3 regions of the Oleiphilus sp. HI0061 genome follow, and region 3 is predicted to be linked to each of the others. Evidence: predicted binding sites of a transcription regulator. Region 3 holds the regulator's gene; each other region holds the start of a gene.

Region 1 (7,177 bases), on a different contig from region 3:
GTCGCTTAGAAAGCATTAAGAAGAATAAGCCTATTGTTAAACAATTCGCTTGTGGTGAGCAAATACAATTCGAAAGCACGCACCAAGCTTAAGGTCTTTAAGAGCCTGATAAGCCTTATTGTCTAGTCGATGGTTATCAAACTTCCAATGCTGATGAAATTCGGTACTGGCCGGGTTGATATAGTCCAGATGAGCTTGGTTTGCTTCGCAGATTTCTCGTGATAAATACAAACCAAGTCCTGTGCCCTGAGATTCAGTGGTGAAGAATGGTTCAAATAAATGATGGGAGTTCTCTTCAGAGACTCCTTCACCCTGATCGATTACTTCGATATAGGCTTGGCCATCCTTTGTGGTTTTGGATAGCAATATAAATAACTGTGCGCTGCAATCTGACTTTAAGCCATGCCTAAGCCCATTGTCGATCAGGTTGATAAACACTTGCTCCATTTGGCTTGGGTCAAAGCGTGCTGTTGCGTCTTTGTCTGCAAGTATAATATTAATTCTGTCTGATGAGTGCAGGTGCCCTTTATATTCGCCGACGATTTTATCAATCCAGTTGGCCAAGGTGATGTCTTCAACTTCTGGCTCTGTTCGACGACTAAGTTGCAGAGTGTTTTCAATGATCTGATTTACACGCTTTGAGTGACGCTGGATGATATCCGTCATCTTATGGTCTGCCGGGTCAAGGTTTTCAGACTCAGCCAGGAGTTGTGTTGCGTGGCTAATTGCTCCTAATGGGTTTCTAACTTCATGCGCTATACTTGCGGTTAAGCGACCGAGAGAGGCCAGTTTCATATGTTGAGCTTGTTGCGCAGTCTTGCGAGTATCATCTAAAAAAACCAGGATGTCAGACTCTGCTTCATTTTGTAAGCGAGAGAAATTTGCCTGAACCAAAGGTTTTTCCTGGCTGACTCGAAAGGGAGTTGTACGTACGCCGGGTGCTTCTTTCCATAATGTTAGCCTATCAGCAATCAAGGAAGGTAAGGGCTGCTTTTCCGCCAGGCTGACTAAATCCAGGCAGGCATGGTTGATTAATTTAACCTCGCCTTGCTCACTACAGACGATAATACCTGTTCTCATGCTCTGGATAATCTGGTGGTTAAGCTTTTCCAGCTTTCTTAAATCTTGCTCTTGTTGTTTAAGTAAAGATTCATTTTCCGAAATCTTGATCGACAAATATTGGAGTATATAGGCACTCGCAAAGTACATGCAGCCAATCAGACCTGTCCGCGGGACATCGGAAAGTGAATTGAAGCCGTTAAGGAAGCGCTCACCCTCAATTAAAATAGTAAGCAGTGTGGCCCAGGCAGCGAATGAAAGTCCTATCCGTCCTCGAATAATGATATTACCTGCGGCGACACTGATAATGATCAGGTTAGCCAAACCACCAGAGATACCCGAGGCAAAATAGAACAAGGCATGCAAGAGCAGTATATCGAGAAGTAATGTAATAAAAATTTGCTTGGGGTGAGCGTCGATGAGAAAGCGAAATGCGAGTAGCCAAAAGAGGTTCAGCCCTAAATAAATTGGCGTAAGCGCCTCAAATATTAGAGGTGAGCGAAATTCTTGTACCACGCTGTGTTGCGATATTGATATTCCAAATAGCAGAATACTGACAACGACTCGATAAAAGTTATAGTAATTAAAAAGAGACTGGCTTTGCGGGGAGGTTTCCATAAACTTGGTTCTTGGGTCGTACTTATTCTGGTGTGGTAGGGGCGCCCGGATTGTTCCAGAGCTTTACCTGATTTCTGCCGTTATTCTTAGCTTCATACATTGCAATATCGGCACGCGTGACGAGCTCGTCAGCAGTCTTGGGGGACTTTTGAGATAAGCTGGATACACCAAAACTTGCAGTAAACTCGATAATATTGCCGTTTGATTCGAAGGCAGAGTTTGAAAATTCTTGGCATAGGGTGTTGGCAACATGCTCAGCTTCATTCAATGAGGTATCAACAAGCAAAATAATAAATTCTTCACCTCCGTAGCGCGCGATGATATCGCCTGAACGTGTGATAGTGTTTTTTAGAATTACTGCGGCATGGCGGAGGCATTCGTCTCCAGTTTTATGCCCATAGTTATCATTGATCGATTTGAAACGATCTAAATCGCATAATATGACAGACAACTCGCGGCGGTGCCGTTCAGCTCTTTTTAGCTCGATATGCAGGCGTGATTCAAAGTGCCGGCGATTGAATAGAGTGGTCAAGGAGTCGGTTGTAGAGGCTAACTCCAGGCGATTATTTGCTTGCTCAAGCTCGGTGAGCGCTCGTTGCATGGATTGAGTCCGCTCACGGACTTTGGACTCTAGCTGGGCATTGATAGTGGTTTGTGTTTCCAATAATTGCTCTTGCGACTCTCGTAGCCTCTTTTCACTTGAAAGTACAGATTCCTGGGCGAGAATGCGCATTTCTTTTTCACGGTTTATTCGGTTGGCTAGAGCAAGAGAAAGCAGGGATACCAAAAATAGAACACCAATTTGCCCTGCATTATTGGTAAAGAAATTGGCCGTCACGAGCCCGAATTTAACCGCGCCTAATGTACCAATCCCCAAGAAAGTTGTGGTCCAGGCGAGGCAGTAGTAGCGAGCATCAGAATGTCCCCGGAACAAAGCGATATACCCGAGTAGCATTGACATGGTGCAATTGATTAAAGCAAGAGCGCTGTTTAGACGTATCGTAATGCTATATGAAATGATAAAGGTCAGCACAAATGAGATGCTGGACACGACTGCTAAAGCTTGTGCAATGCGATAAGCTTTTGGGTTGGTTTCTTTGAGCTTTAAAAACTCAATAATCAGCACTAAAACGGTAATATTACAACCGCCGATAAAAACGGATATCGCGTAGCTATTCCATTCTAGAGCCTCTGGCCATAGATAGGCAAAGCCATAACCCTTTAGGCTTATTTGAAAGAGCAAGTAACTGAAAACGAAAAGAACATAGTAGAAATAGCTCATTTCCCTGATAGAGAAAAATAGCAATAAATTATAGATGACCATGATGCCGATGACGCCTGCCCAGATACCTTGCATCAGGTGGTCGTCAGAAGAAAATTTGGCATGACTCTCGGTGTCCCAGAGTATTAATGGTGCTTCGATAGTTCCCGCGGAAGCGATTCGCATGACGAACTCATTGCTTCCTTTGTTCAGTGTATACGGTAAAACAAAGTTTTGATGGCTTATTGGTCTTTGCTCAAAGGGATAGGTGTCACCGACTACATGCTGAGCAACAACTTGCCCTTTATTTACTTGATATAGTTCTACCTTATCCAGAAAAGGAATGGCTAGCTCTAGGTAAACATCGCTGGGCTTGTTGCTTGGGTTATCAATTCTAAACTTAAACCAAAAAGCTGAGTTGGTGAAGCCAAAGTTTGGGGAGGCTCGTTGTATGTGCTTCCATGCGTGTGTTTTATTTAGAATTGTATTAATACTATGGCGATGCTCCTCATCCTCTAAGTAGAGCATTTTTGAGCCTATCGGAATGCCTTGGCTTTTACCTGGTGTGTAAATTGTTGTGGGTGTAATACTCTGGTTAGGCGTAATGAAGCGGGTTTGGTCTGTTATCGATAAATTATCAGCATGAGCGCAGGTCACTGACATGAGTGCAATAATAAGCAAGCAGCAGCTAAAAGAACGCTTTATCAAATCCCTAATCTGGGGGCACATGGATGAGAGCACTAACAAACCTTGAACTAATGGCGAAAGAGTTGGACTGAAAAGGTCGTAATTTCCAGTTGATCTTTAAAAGTATAGGGCAAGTTGAGTGCTTGTCACGTTGACCAAGGATAAATCAACGTGACGAAGTTGGTATTCGTGGGATCTTACGTCTAAAGCGCTAGATCGATCTGAACAGGGCAATGGTCAGAACCCATAATATCGTTGAGAATATCGGCGGCTTTGATGTTGTCGCGCAAGCTTTGGGAGGCGAGGAAGTAATCAATCCTCCAGCCTACGTTCTTCGCACGGGCGCCGGCTCGATAGCTCCACCAACTATATTTGACGGTTTCAGGGTTTAGTTCTCGGTAAGTGTCTATAAAACCAGACGCAACGTAGCGGTCTAAACCGTCAATTTCTGCCTGCGTGTAGCCAGCACTTTTATTGTAGTTGGGCTTGGGACGGGCCAGGTCGATGTCTTTGTGCGCAACATTCAGGTCGCCACATAAGATAACTGGCTTGCTTTCTTCGAGTTTCTTTAAATAATCATTGAAGTCTTTGTCCCACTCTTGACGATAAGGCAAACGTTTAAGCTCACTACCAGAGTTTGGGGTGTAGACAGTAACCAAGTAAAAGCCGTCATACTCAGCAGCAATCACTCGACCTTCCTGATCGTGCTCTTCAATTCCCATATCGTATTGGACAGAAATAGGTGCGTGTTTGGTCAGAATAGCTGTGCCTGAGTAGCCTTTCTTCTCGGCAGAGTTACAGTAGATATGATAGCCCTCAAGATCTTTAAGTGCTTCCATCACCTGATCATCCTGGGCTTTGGTTTCTTGCAAGCATAGAACATCTGTTTCCATAGATTCGAGAGAGGAGAGAAAGTCTTTCTTCATCACCGCTCGAATACCGTTAACATTCCAAGAAACCAATCGCATTATAAAACCTCTCTTTAAATCAAATAACGTACACCAATTAATGCTCGCTAGAGCAGACGTACAGAAACGAGGGAGAGAGTTTAGTGAAAAAGGTTAAGGAAGAACAGGCTTAGGCACGATTTCGCAAATGACAGGTCAGTGGGTTCGCCGTAATTTGGTGTACACGAACCACCCTGTTATGGTGGTGAGGGAGTGTGGGGCCTTATAGGGTGCGCACTGCGCACCGCTAGTCGTGGCAAGGAGGCCTAGGGCGCTACGAGCCGCTGGCCTCATTAATGTCAGTCACATTCTGAGGATTGCTCAATTCCTCTAGAACTTCTGGTTTGCCCTTACATGCTTGAATAATCAGCTCCTTATGCTTGGCAAGTAAGAGGCCAAAGGATTCTGCTTGAGCTTCATCTACACCCGCTATTTGGCTTTCAATTAAGGTCGTAAATTGCTCACCAAGCTCTAGCATTTTGTCGTGAGCGTCTGCATCTTTTTTGTTTTCAAACATGGCACCGTCCCGATCACATTTCCACATTGCAATGACTGGCATGACTCTTCTCCATCAAGCGATTATCAATTTAACTGTATATTAATACAGTATCGGGTTTAGTCAACCATTGTTTTTTGAACTTTTTGCTGCCATGGTGTTCTTAAGAGAATATTAGGGGCAGGTTGCGACCCTAATATTCTTTTAAGAACTTATGTTGCAGAAGAAACCATTTATGAACAAAGTCTTTTTATACTCTAGCTATTTTATCTTCGTCTTATTCGGGTTTAATGCATATGCTGAGGGAGAGAATACTGTCTCAATTGGAAAGTTTTCTGAATGGGGGCTGGAGGAATGGGAGTCGGTCGAATTCAATGATGAAACCTCTTATCGTTTGAAAGACGAAAGTGATAATCCCAAACTGAAGGTTTTGCATGCAATTAGTCAAGCTTCTGCTTCGGGTATGTTCAAGAAAATGAAAGTGAATATACAGAAGACTCCCTTTTTAAATTGGCGCTGGAAGGTCAATAAACCCTTAGCGAGTTTGCCTGAAGAAACGAAGCAAGGCGATGACTATGCTGCGAGAATCTATGTAGTCGTTTCTGATGGCTGGTTTTTCTGGCAAACCAAGGCCTTGAATTATGTCTGGTCGAGCCGGGAAGATGCGCCAGCAAGTTGGCCCAATGCTTATGCGCCTGACAACACTCTGATGATACCCTTACGAAATAATAGCGACGGCGCAGGGCAGTGGCATATAGAAAAACGAAATATTCAGGAAGATCTGAAAGCCTGGCTCGGCAAATCCTATGACGAAGTTGAGGCGATTGCGATTATGACTGATGCCGATGACTCCGGGTCGAATGCCGAAGCTGAATACGGTGATATATTCTTTTCGGAACGGTGATAGGGATTTCACGGATGGTCAAGTTGCTGAAATCCTGCAGTCTTAAAAACGCGCCATTCCCGTAGTCTTAAAGACGCGTCATTCCCGCAGTGTGTTAAGCGGGAATCCATTTTGCTTGATGCGCCGTGCTAGGTATCATGGATCCCGGCTGAAGAGCACACCGGGATGACGATAGTGCACCCTAATGCCAAACAACCGCTTGGCGTGCTTCATACCAATCATCCAAATGAGGCTTGTAACTCGACTCAATAACATCTCGCTTCATCTTCATCGTCGGTGTTAGGTGCCCGCTGGCGATGCTCCACTCATCACTGACAATCGTCACGAACTTGATATGCTCATGAGGGTCAAGTGTAGAGTTTACGTCCTTGATTAAAGATTGAAAGCTAGAGGCAAGCTCTGCTTTAAAGTCATCACAGCTTGTTTTTTTGGCCGATGATTCGGCTAATACTACCAATGCGTGAGGTTGTGGGTACTCAGCGCCCGATACACAAACCATCTCAATGTCTTGATGGCCAATAATCTTATTCTCTATTGGCGCTGGCGCAACGTATTTACCTTTACTGGTTTTAAATATTTCTTTGGTTCGTCCGGTAATCTTAAGGCGTTTAAGTTCATCAATTTCACCACGATCCCCGGTTTTCAAATAGCCATCTTCAGTGAACTCAGCCTTGGTTTTCGCCTCATCCTTGTAGTAACCCATCATCAGGGTAGGGCTCTTGATTTGAATTTCACCTTGCTCACTGATTCGACAATCAACACCAGGTAAAGGTTCACCTACGTAACCAAGGCAACTTCTGCCTGGCTGGGACATATGAGAATAACCAAAGTTTTCAGACATGCCGTAGCCTTCGAGGAGTTCAAGACCAAGCTTTTGGTACCAGGCAATCGTATCTTGACTTAGTGGTGCAGAGCCACTCGCAGCATAGCGTACATCCTGCAGACCAAGCGTCTTCAATACGCGTTTTTTCATATAGCCTGACAGTAAAGGAATCTTCATCAAACGATCGAGCTTTTGTTTTGGCATCTTGGCAAAGACACCTGTCTGGAATATTGTCCAAATTCGAGGAACCGCCAGGAACAAGGTAGGGTTTGCTCGGTTCAAGTCAGCGACAAAGGTATCGAGTTTGTCGGCGAAAAATAATTGAAAGCCAACAGATATAGAGGCCATTTCGACTACAAAACGCTCCATCACGTGTGCCAAA
Region 2 (7,177 bases), on a different contig from region 3:
GTCAATCAAGACATCGAACTGACCAATCACTTCAGACAAGCTACCTGAGACAACAACACCGTTCGCACCCACACCTGCTAACTCTCCAGCATCCGTTCCGACAAGGGAACTTTCTGGGCGCTCAATGGCTGCCGTTAGCTCTGCTTCAGAAGATAGACCCACGGCCTCAATTAACATTTTACCCATTCGACCAGCTGCACCGGTCACTGCAATTCTTGTCACTTTGTTTTTCCTTATTTATAGGCGAATAAACCGGCCCAACTACCTCTACGTCATTCTCGCGCAGATTCTCGTCATTCCCGCGCAGACGGGAATCCATTGTTTTGAACCCACCTCAGGTGCTGGAAAATGCTAGATCATTCTAAATACCATGATTTCCCCGTCGATACCTACTAATTGGGTGTATCTAACTCCGCGAGACAATGGATTCCTGCCTGCGCAGGAATGACGGTGGTGGAGGCAATAATCTAATTAGAACTCGTCATATCATCAAAAAAGCTTTTCACACCTTCAAACCAGGTATGCTTTTTTGGCGCGTGCTTTTTATCACCATGTTTATCTAGCGTATCCTGAAATTCGCGCAATAGGTCTTTCTGCTTTTTAGATAAGTTAACTGGCGTTTCAACAGTCACACGACACATCAAGTCACCAGCTGCACCACCGCGAACAGGGGCAACACCTTTGCCACGCAAGCGGAACATTTTGCCTGTCTGAGTCTCGGCCGGAATCTTCAATTTAACGCGACCATCTAGTGTAGGCACTTCCAGCTCACCACCCAGAGCAGCATCTACCAAGGAAATTGGCACATCGCAATACAAGGTCTTGCCATCGCGCACAAAGATCGGATGCTCTTTAACCGAAACCTGTACATATAAATCACCTGACGGCGCGCCATGCGTGCCCGCTTCACCCTCACCTGCCAAGCGAATTCGATCACCGGTATCGACACCCGGCGGAACCTTAACAGACAAAGTCTTGGTCTCTTCTATCACACCCGAACCGTGACATGAACGACAAGGATCTTTAATCATTGTTCCCTGGCCGCGACAATTTGGACAGGTCTGCTGCACAGAGAAAAAGCCTTGCTGCATTCTGACCTGGCCCGCACCATTACAAGTACCACAATGCTCAGGCTTAGAACCTTTTGCAGCACCCGAGCCATTACAAGGCTTACAGGTCACATGAGTTGGTACGCGAATTTTTACTGTTGTACCCTTAACGGCATCTTCCAAGTCCAAGTCGAGGGTATAACGTAAATCAGCACCACGAGCGCTACGCTGGCGGCCACCGCCACCTCCGCCGCCACCGAAAATATCACCGAAAACATCACCAAAAATATCGCTAAAGTTACCATTACCACCACTAAAGCCACCGCCACCAGCTTGCGGGTCAACACCTGCGTGACCATACTGATCATAAGCGCCACGCTTCTGCTCATCAGAAAGGATCTCATAAGCCTCAGTTGCTTCTTTAAACTTTTCTTCTGCTTGAGCATCATCCGGGTTGCGGTCCGGGTGGTACTTCATCGCCAAGCGTCTGTAGGCCTTCTTAACTTCCTTCGCATCAGCTGAGCGTTCAATACCCAGAACTTCGTAATAATCTCGTTTCGACATATGCAACAACCGTATTCAATAAAACCGTAAATAAAACTCTTCCCCGACCTCTGCCGAAGGATGAATCATTTTGCTAGCGCAGCTCTCAATAGCTCTATTGCGCATTAATACAAACTGACCTAGCAAAATAAACCTGAAGATATGCAAACGCGGAAGGCGATGCTTCCGCGTTCAAACGTAAGCTTTCAAACCAGAAGATTCAAAAATTACGCTATTTAAGTCTCAGAACAGGAGGGGCTACGCCCTCCTATCGACAACTTACTTCTTGTCGTCTTTAACTTCTTCAAACTCAGCGTCAACCACATTGTCGTCCGCTGCGCCAGCTGGCTCTTCTGCTGCACCGCCTTGCGCTGCTGCTTCTGGGCCTGCGCCCGCTGCTGCTTGCTCAGCATACATCTTTTGAGCCAAACCTGATGAAGCTTCAGTCAATGCCTGAGTCTTCGCTTCGATATCTGCCTTATCATCACCCTTAAGCGCTTCTTCAAGGTCAGTAATCGCAGCTTCAATCGCAGTTTTCTCTTCTTCAGTCGCCTTATCACCAGCTTCTTCTAGAGTCTTCTTAGTCGCATGAACAATCGCATCACCTTGGTTACGCGCAGTCACTAGCTCTTCGAACTGGCGATCGGCATCAGCATTTGCTTCTGCATCATTTACCATTTGCTCGACTTCATCATCAGATAGACCAGAAGAAGCTTTAATCACGATAGACTGCTCTTTACCTGTCGCCTTGTCTTTCGCCGATACGTTCAAGATACCGTTTGCATCGATGTCAAAAGTCACTTCGATCTGAGGCATACCACGAGGGCCCGCAGGAATATCTGACAAGTCGAAACGTCCCAAAGATTTGTTCTGAGCCGCTTGCTTACGCTCACCCTGTACAACGTGAATCGTTACAGCAGACTGGTTATCTTCAGCCGTTGAGAAGATCTGGGACTTCTTACTTGGGATAGTCGTGTTCTTCTCGATCAATGCTGTGGCTACGCCACCCATTGTTTCGATACCCAAAGTTAATGGCGTAACGTCTAGTAGCAGTACGTCTGTTACGTCACCAGCCAATACCGCAGCCTGGATCGCTGCACCCATTGCTACCGCTTCGTCTGGGTTAACGTCTTTACGTGGCTCTCTGCCGAAGAACTCTTCAACCTTCTTCTGAACCAAAGGCATACGAGACTGACCACCAACCAAGATAACGTCGTCAATTTCTGAAGCGCTAAGACCTGCATCATTCAATGCAGTCTTACAAGGCGCTAAACTACGTTCAACCAAATCTTCAACTAGCGACTCTAGCTTCGAACGCGTCATTTTCACGTTAAGGTGCTTAGGACCTGACGCATCAGCCGTAATATAAGGAAGGTTTACATCTGTCTGTTGCGCACTTGAAAGCTCAACTTTTGCTTTTTCAGCCGCTTCTTTCAAACGCTGCATCGCTAGAGGATCACCTTTAAGGTCGATACCGCTATCTTTCTTGAACTCATCAGCCAAGTAATCGATTAGCGTCATATCGAAATCTTCACCACCCAAGAAGGTGTCACCGTTAGTCGCTAATACTTCAAACTGCTTCTCGCCATCAACGTCAGCAATTTCGATGATAGAAATATCAAAAGTACCACCACCCAAGTCATAAACAGCAATTGTTGAATCGCCTTTGCTCTTATCTAAACCGAACGCTAGTGCTGCTGCAGTTGGCTCGTTGATAATACGCTTAACATCTAGACCAGCAATTTTACCGGCATCCTTAGTTGCCTGACGCTGAGAATCGTTAAAGTAAGCAGGAACTGTAATTACCGCTTCAGTTACTGACTCGCCTAGAAAGTCTTCAGCCGTTTTCTTCATCTTCTTCAAGATTTCTGCAGAGATCTGAGGTGGCGCTTTCTTATCGCCCTTAACTTCTACCCACGCATCACCATTGTCAGCTTTAGAAATGGTGTAAGGCACCATTGAGATGTCTTTCTGTACAACTTCATCTTCAAAACGACGACCAATTAAACGCTTGATCGCAAACAAAGTATTAGTCGGGTTCGTTACTGCCTGACGCTTAGCTGGCTGACCAACCAAGATTTCGTTATCGTCAGTGAATGCAATGATTGAAGGTGTGGTACGATCGCCTTCTGCATTTTCAATAACTTTTGGCTTTTCGCCATCTAGCAATGAAATACATGAGTTAGTTGTACCTAAGTCAATTCCGATTATTTTGCCCATTGATTTACTCCCGTTCTCTAATTTCTAAATTCTGTTGGTAAGGCTTAATGGCTTTTTTCATCTTAAGCCTTAGCGCCTATATTTTTGGGTTAACGCTTATATTTGGCCGAAATTTCCATTTTCAAGCTTTAAACCATTATTTTGTACTTTTTTTGTGCGTTTATTTGGATACAACAACCATTGCCGGTCTGACCAAACGACCATTCAAGGTATAACCTTTCTGCATTGCTGCAATCACTGTATTTGGCTCTGCATCCGGCGCAGGAACCATTGACATCGCCTCGTGCAACGTTGGATCAAATGGGTGACCAACCGGGTCAACCTGCTCCAGATTAAACTTCTGCACGCCACTCAAAAACATCGAAAGCGTCATTTCTACACCTTCGCGCAAGGTCGTCATTTCATTACCCGCTGCAACTTCCGCCTCTACCGCTTTCTCTAAGCCGTCGATGACAGGCAATAATTCTTTGGCAAATTTTTCCAAAGCAAATTTATGCGCTTTCTCTACATCCTGCTCTGCTCTGCGGCGAACATTCTGCACTTCAGCTTTGGCACGAATTGCCTGATCTTTAAGATCTTCAATTTGCTTCGCCAAAGACTCAGCCTCAGCCTGCCAATCCTTGCCATCTGCCTCAGCATTCTGCTCAGGGCCACTAGTTTCGACTTCTTCCTGAGCAGCTTCCACAGCCTCTTGAGCTGCCTCTACAATATGCTCTTCATTTGAATTATTTTCGTTTTCTACGCTCACCTGCGCCTCCACTGACCACAACTCTGCTATTTCGCTTATCAATCTCAAAACAGCAGTTAATCAAACTAATTAACGTTACGCAGCACATGCTGCACACCCTGACATAGCGACTTTCAAATGCTCTACGTGCACTTAAGCATCGCCAGTAATAAATAAGTTGGTGCCTATATGGGGGCCACTCTGAAAAGTTTCAAGTCACCACCAAGTTATTTTTTAACTGCATTTAATCTCGGCCTGAAAGAATAATATTTATCTTTACCAACTGGTTATAGATACAGTAATATTTAGCAAATTTTGATTTGCATATCCAGACACGGAAAAATAACCATGCTTAGCCAACTCAAAGTCTCCAACTTCGCCATCGCTGACCACCTGGAAGTTTTATTCAACAACGGCATGACCGTACTCAGCGGAGAAACCGGAGCTGGTAAATCAATTATTCTCGACGCATTAGGCTTGGCGCTTGGCGACAGGGCTGATACGAGCATGGTGCGTCACGGAGAGCCCAAGGCTGAAATTTCTGCAGCCTTTGAGTTAGACAAACACCCCAAGGCACTTGAATGGCTTAAAGACCACGACCTGGAAGAAGGCGAGCAATGTATATTGCGCAGAGTCATCACAGCCGAGGGCCGCTCGCGCAGCTATATAAATGGCCACCCTAGCCCTCTACAGAATTTAAAATCAATTGGCGAGCTACTGATTGATATTCACAGCCAACACGAACACCAATCCTTACTTAACAAAGATAACCACCGGGTGATTGTCGACAACTTTGGCCAACTACAAAGTACCTCAGACAAGGTTTCCAGCGCTTTTAATAAATGGTCAAGTCAAGCTAAGCACCTATCTAAACTTGAAAACAACCAGGATGAGATTACTGCCCGCATTCACCTCATTACCTTTCAACTTGAAGAGCTCGAGGCACTGGGCCTACAAGAAGGTGAAGTTGAGCAGCTCGAAAAAGAGCAATCCCAGCTAGCAAATGCAGAACTGCTTTTGAGTAGAGCACATGAAGCTCTAGCGTTATGTTCAGAGGGTGATGCTAATGCCGCCAGCATGGTTTCTTCAGCCTCCTCATCACTACACAACCTACCCAGCGAAAATCATGAGATTAGTGAAGCACTCAACATGCTGAATGAAGCGCAAATCCAAATTGAAGAGGCAGGTAGTAATTTACGCCATTTTATCGACTCATTTGAACTCAACCCAGCACGCCTGCAAGAAATCGAAGAACGCCTAAGCACTGCTTACCAGTTAGCAAGAAAACACCGCTGTGAACCCACTGAGCTGTTAACCATACAAAACAAACTCAGCAAAGAACTACATGACTTTAATAATGGCGACCAAAATCTGGAGCAACTGCAAGCTGAAGTAATCGAATTGGAAAACACTTACCGGGCCTTAGCTGAAACGCAGCGTCAGAAGCGTATAAAGTGTGCCAGCTCTTTAGAAAAGAAAATATGTGAGCAGCTAGCATTGATGGATATGAAGTCAGTGAAGTTCTGCGTCAGCCTAACACCTCTCGATAACAGCAAGGTAAGCCAGCACGGTCTGGATACCGTCGAATTCCTGATTAGCACCAATCCTGGACAGCCCCCCAAAGCCATCAACAAAGTTGCCTCAGGCGGTGAGCTGTCCCGAATCAGCTTAGCGATTCAAGTCATTGTCGCTCAAAACTCGACCATTCCAACACTGGTTTTCGATGAGGTGGATGTAGGCATTGGCGGCGGCACAGCACAAATTGTTGGCCGACTACTCAAATCGCTAGGCAAGAATGGACAAATCATTTGCGTTACCCACCTGCCACAAGTTGCCTCACAAGGTGACAACCATTATTTCATTAGCAAGAAATCAATTGACGGAAAAGTTAGCTCTTCGATTGACTTGCTTAATAAGAAAGCCAGAACCGAGGAAGTTGCTCGCATGCTAGGCGGTATTGAAATGACCGAGCAGACACTTGCTCATGCCAGGGAGATGTTGGAGACCGCATAAAAACTATAAACCACCGAGAACACTGAGCAACTTTCAGCCTTCACAGAGAAAAGCTTTTAAGACTTTTCTTTTTTCTCGGTGAAGCGTAGCGCCCTGTATCCTCTGTGGTTAATTATTCTTTATAAAAAAAGCCGCCTCAAAGAGCGGCTTTAGAAAACACAGTAATATCAAATCTTACTTCTTGGGACGAACATACAGCGTAAGGTTGTGATCGACTAATTCATAACCATGCTCTTCTGCAATTTCATGCTGACGCCTTTCAATAACAGGGTCTAGAAACTCAATAACTTTACCGCTTTCGGTATCGACCATATGGTCATGATGATCATCTTTCGCCAACTCGAATACCGCATGTCCACCCTCAAAGTTATGACGCAAGACCAGACCGGCAGCCTCAAACTGGGTAAGTACACGATAAACGGTCGCCAAACCTACATCATCACCCGATTCCAATAAAGCCTTATAGACATCTTCCGCACTCATATGGTGCTCATCAGCTTCTTCCAAAAGCCCCAATACTTTTAATCGTGGTAAGGTAACTTTCAAACCAACTTTTTTTAACTCTGAGTTGTCTGGCATGATTTATTTGTAATCCTATTCACAGCGTTTGCACGAATCAGGTATC
Region 3 (3,543 bases):
CACTCTCGGGTAAAATAGCGGTGAACCAAACGTTTATAACTAGCGACATAGTCTAAGGTATTCCCCTCATTCCATGTTCCAAGCATATCGATCGTCAAGATATCGTGCTTTGCATCGATCACAAAATTGGTTGTCTCTATGCGGCTCCCGCCTTCAACGCTAGAATTCGGGGATGAAGTATATGTAGACATGGCCTTTCTCAACATTCAATTACAATTCACACAGTACTTAACAAAAGTGTATGTCATCACAGCAATATAGCGAGTTTTACCAACAAAAAAACATAAATAAATTTAAATCAGGCATAAAAGCCATACTTTTAGAAGTACTTCACTAACTCCAGCTCTAAATAGTCTTCATCTCTTAGACCGTAAGTTTTCAATTGGTCGTCACTTTCGGCACCGTGAAACACGCGCGCTTCAATATTCAACTTAAGATCGCTCGCCAGTCGCTTGTTCGCCTCGAATGAAAACATCAATTCCTCAGTACGTGGATCAAAAATGACGCCCGTTAGGATTTCAGAGGAGTCTTCATCATTAAAGGCATAACGCCAACCGGCAAAAATATCTCGTTCAAAAGCGTGAGTTGCGTGCTCTTTACGGTCATCAAACATATATTCCAACACCCACCCCAGATCAGCAGAGCTTTCGAAAATACCCACTTGGGTATATTCAAAGCCAAATACTGCGGCGCTATATCGACCTTTTCTACCAAGAGCATCACCAAAGCCGGAATTGGTGATACCTTCAAACTTTAATAGCCAAGAGTCATAAATATATTGAAGTTCAATACCAGTCTGATCGATAAGATGATAATGAGGAACTAACTCAGAAAACGTAGCATTCGGGCGGAAACTGGCTTCACGACTCGTGCCGGAAAAATGAGATAAAGCAAACTCTAATTCACCGACATAATGTGAATAACGGACAGCAAAGTCACTATGCCATTCTTGTGCACCCGATGCATAGCTTGCTTCATCATTACTTACCGGCAAAGGGCTTGCAGATAAGCGACCATCTTCGCCAACGAAGGTTCTTTCGCGAAAGTACGGTAACCAGAAAAGGTCAATCGTTCCCCAGTCTCGCTCTAATGAAAACTTAAGCATCGCCTGACCGAGCTTGTCTTCGCCATCGGGGTTTTCAACACTGTCGCTTTGATTAACGATATCAACGAGATGCATAGATTCTGTGACACCCCAAAACACCTTACCGACACCCGCTTGCAACTCCCAGGAATCGCCATAGTAGGTCCAGAGCGCTTCGCGTAAGTCAAAATGAGTGCGCTCATCATCCTCAAAGTCGTAACGACCAAACACCTTGGCAACAAAGTCTCCTTGCCCTAATGATGTATCGAATTCTATCTGCCCGCTTAGGGAGCTTTGAAATTGACTCTGATCGGCAAGCCCCTCTTCCACAAAGGTACGCGCTTGAAAACCTAACTCACCTTCAACACTCGCGAGGGCATTGCCACTACTAAGCATTAAAGCACTCGTAAGAAGCAAAGTAGAAGTTTTGTGGAAGATGGTATTTATTTTATTTGTCGATAGATTCAAGTTTTCGCCCGCCTTTTACTGTGCAATTTCGCTACATCATGCATGGGTAAAAAATGGCTTTCAATAAAATATATGGAAAAGTTCTTTCCAAAACATTTACAAAATACATTTTACTGTATACATTTACAGGTACTGGTTATTCACACAGATAAACATTAACTCAACCTAACGGACTACACGGCATGCTAAAGCTCACCAAGAGACAAAGCGAAGTATTGCAACTCATCAAACAAAATATTGATGAAACAGGTTACCCACCTACTCGTGCGGAAATAGCTTTGGCACTTGGCTTTCGCTCTGCCAATGCAGCAGAAGACCATATTAAGGCACTAGCCAAGAAAGGCGCGATTGAGATTGTCCCCGGAGCCAGCCGTGGCATCCGCTTACCGCAAAGCGATATTCCCGAGGGTTTACCGATTGTTGGTCAAGTCGCTGCTGGTAACCCGATTTTAGGTGAGGAAAATATCGAAGACTACTGCACACTTGCGCCAGAGTTTTTCTCTCCTTCTGCTGACTACTTATTACGCGTAAGAGGTGAAAGCATGAAGGATATCGGCATACTCGACGGAGATTTGCTTGCAGTCCATAAAACCGAAACAGCTCGAAATGGGCAAATAGTCGTTGCCAGAGTGGGCGAAGAAGTAACGGTTAAACGTCTCAATAAAAACAAACACATCGTTGAGCTTATTGCCGAGAATGAAGAGTTTGATCCCATCGTGATCGACCTGAGAGAACAAGATGTAGTAATTGAAGGTCTGGGCGTAGGCGTTATCCGTAAGGAGGGTATCCAATGAAGCAGCTATCTATTTATGAGTCAGACTATCTTGACGACCTAAATACTATTAACCAATTTGGCCAAAGCCCGGTACAGCTAACTTACCCTGCTCAACCTTTAAGTTCTTCAACTTCTGGCGCCTCTCTAAGCAACGAGCAGACTGAGCATGTCGCAGCAAATGTCACGGAAATTATCATCGCTAAAGATAAGGCTGACTGCATTCAAATGGTTCTTCCTATGCTGAGCCAGTTAAATCAGGAACAACGCTGGCTTGCCTGGATTGACCCGCCTATTCAACTGCTCAAAAAGTGGCAAGAACAACACCAGGGGCTTGCAATGGAAGAAATTATGATTCTTCGCTCATCTGAATCTATATCGGCGATAGAATTAAGCAAACGCGCGCTTGAAGCAGGCACCTGCCACGCAGTAATTGCCTGGACAAACTCCCTATCAAATGAAGAGTTTGACTCGCTTGAGGGGGCGTCTGCAAAAGGAAATAGCCATGGAATAGTACTACGTTCCAGATAATCACCTTTGTACGCAACATATAAAGTTTTCTACTCGTTTTCTGTTAGTCGCTAGCCCTCGCACTTAGTGACCACTATTAAAGTTTCAAGGATCGAAACTTATTTTTCTCAAGCCAATACTATAAGACCTATAAGAAGATTTTCCGTCACAGCAATTATCCCATTATTAAGCCATTAGCATTATTACTTTTCCATATTTAGAAAAGTTATTCTTAGCTTCAAATATCTTTATTCATTGTATTCACACTGTTCAAAGCGTAGTATTCTAAATTCATGACCGCCGGTCACAACCTTTAAGTATAGTTATCATGCTCGCTACAGGCATTCTGCGGCAATAGAAACATTAGGTAGGTTACGCTATGATTGAACGCATAAGCCATTTTCTTGTTAAGTTTCGCTTACTGGTGGTATTCGCCTCATTGCTTGTGGTATTTCTTGCCGCCACAGGTTTACCGCAAACAAAATTTAGCTCCGACTACCGGATTTATTTTAGTGATGATAATCCCCACCTAAAAGCCTTCGAAGATTTACAGGCAACCTTTACAAAAAGTGACAACGTCATGTTTGTCCTCGCCCCCCAAGATGGCCATATATTTACTCGAGAGACTTTAAGCATCATTGAAGAGCTTACCGAAATGTCTTGGCAACTTCCCTACTCAATACGCGTGGACTCTATTACCAATTACCAA

The links. The regulator LexA, encoded in region 3, represses DNA repair genes until DNA is damaged. The targets are predictions, from matches to a motif close to TACTGTNTANNTANACAGTA.
Region 1: the regulator LexA is predicted to act here: its motif matches at 5,162-5,181, upstream of A3735_RS14650 (YebG family protein).
Region 2: the regulator LexA is predicted to act here: its motif matches at 4,821-4,840, upstream of recN (DNA repair protein RecN).

Annotation. Positions count from the first base shown of each region.
Region 1 is NZ_LWFE01001066.1:10-7,186, reverse strand. It holds gene A3735_RS14665 (PAS domain-containing sensor histidine kinase) at 37-1,677, opposite strand; gene A3735_RS14660 (diguanylate cyclase) at 1,700-3,646, opposite strand; gene A3735_RS14655 (exodeoxyribonuclease III) at 3,829-4,593, opposite strand; gene A3735_RS14650 (YebG family protein) at 4,847-5,131, opposite strand; gene A3735_RS14645 (DUF3047 domain-containing protein) at 5,304-5,972, shown strand; partial or broken gene A3735_RS14640 (AMP-binding protein) at 6,154-7,177, opposite strand, start outside.
Region 2 is NZ_LWFE01001100.1:11,703-18,879, forward strand. It holds gene dapB (4-hydroxy-tetrahydrodipicolinate reductase) at 1-222, opposite strand, end outside; gene dnaJ (molecular chaperone DnaJ) at 468-1,613, opposite strand; gene dnaK (molecular chaperone DnaK) at 1,872-3,812, opposite strand; gene grpE (nucleotide exchange factor GrpE) at 3,973-4,560, opposite strand; gene recN (DNA repair protein RecN) at 4,888-6,552, shown strand; gene fur (ferric iron uptake transcriptional regulator) at 6,727-7,131, opposite strand.
Region 3 is NZ_LWFE01001402.1:91-3,633, forward strand. It holds gene A3735_RS22125 (hypothetical protein) at 320-1,480, opposite strand; gene lexA (transcriptional repressor LexA) at 1,735-2,346, shown strand; gene A3735_RS22135 (cell division inhibitor SulA) at 2,343-2,855, shown strand; partial or broken gene A3735_RS22140 (RND family transporter) at 3,214-3,543, shown strand, end outside.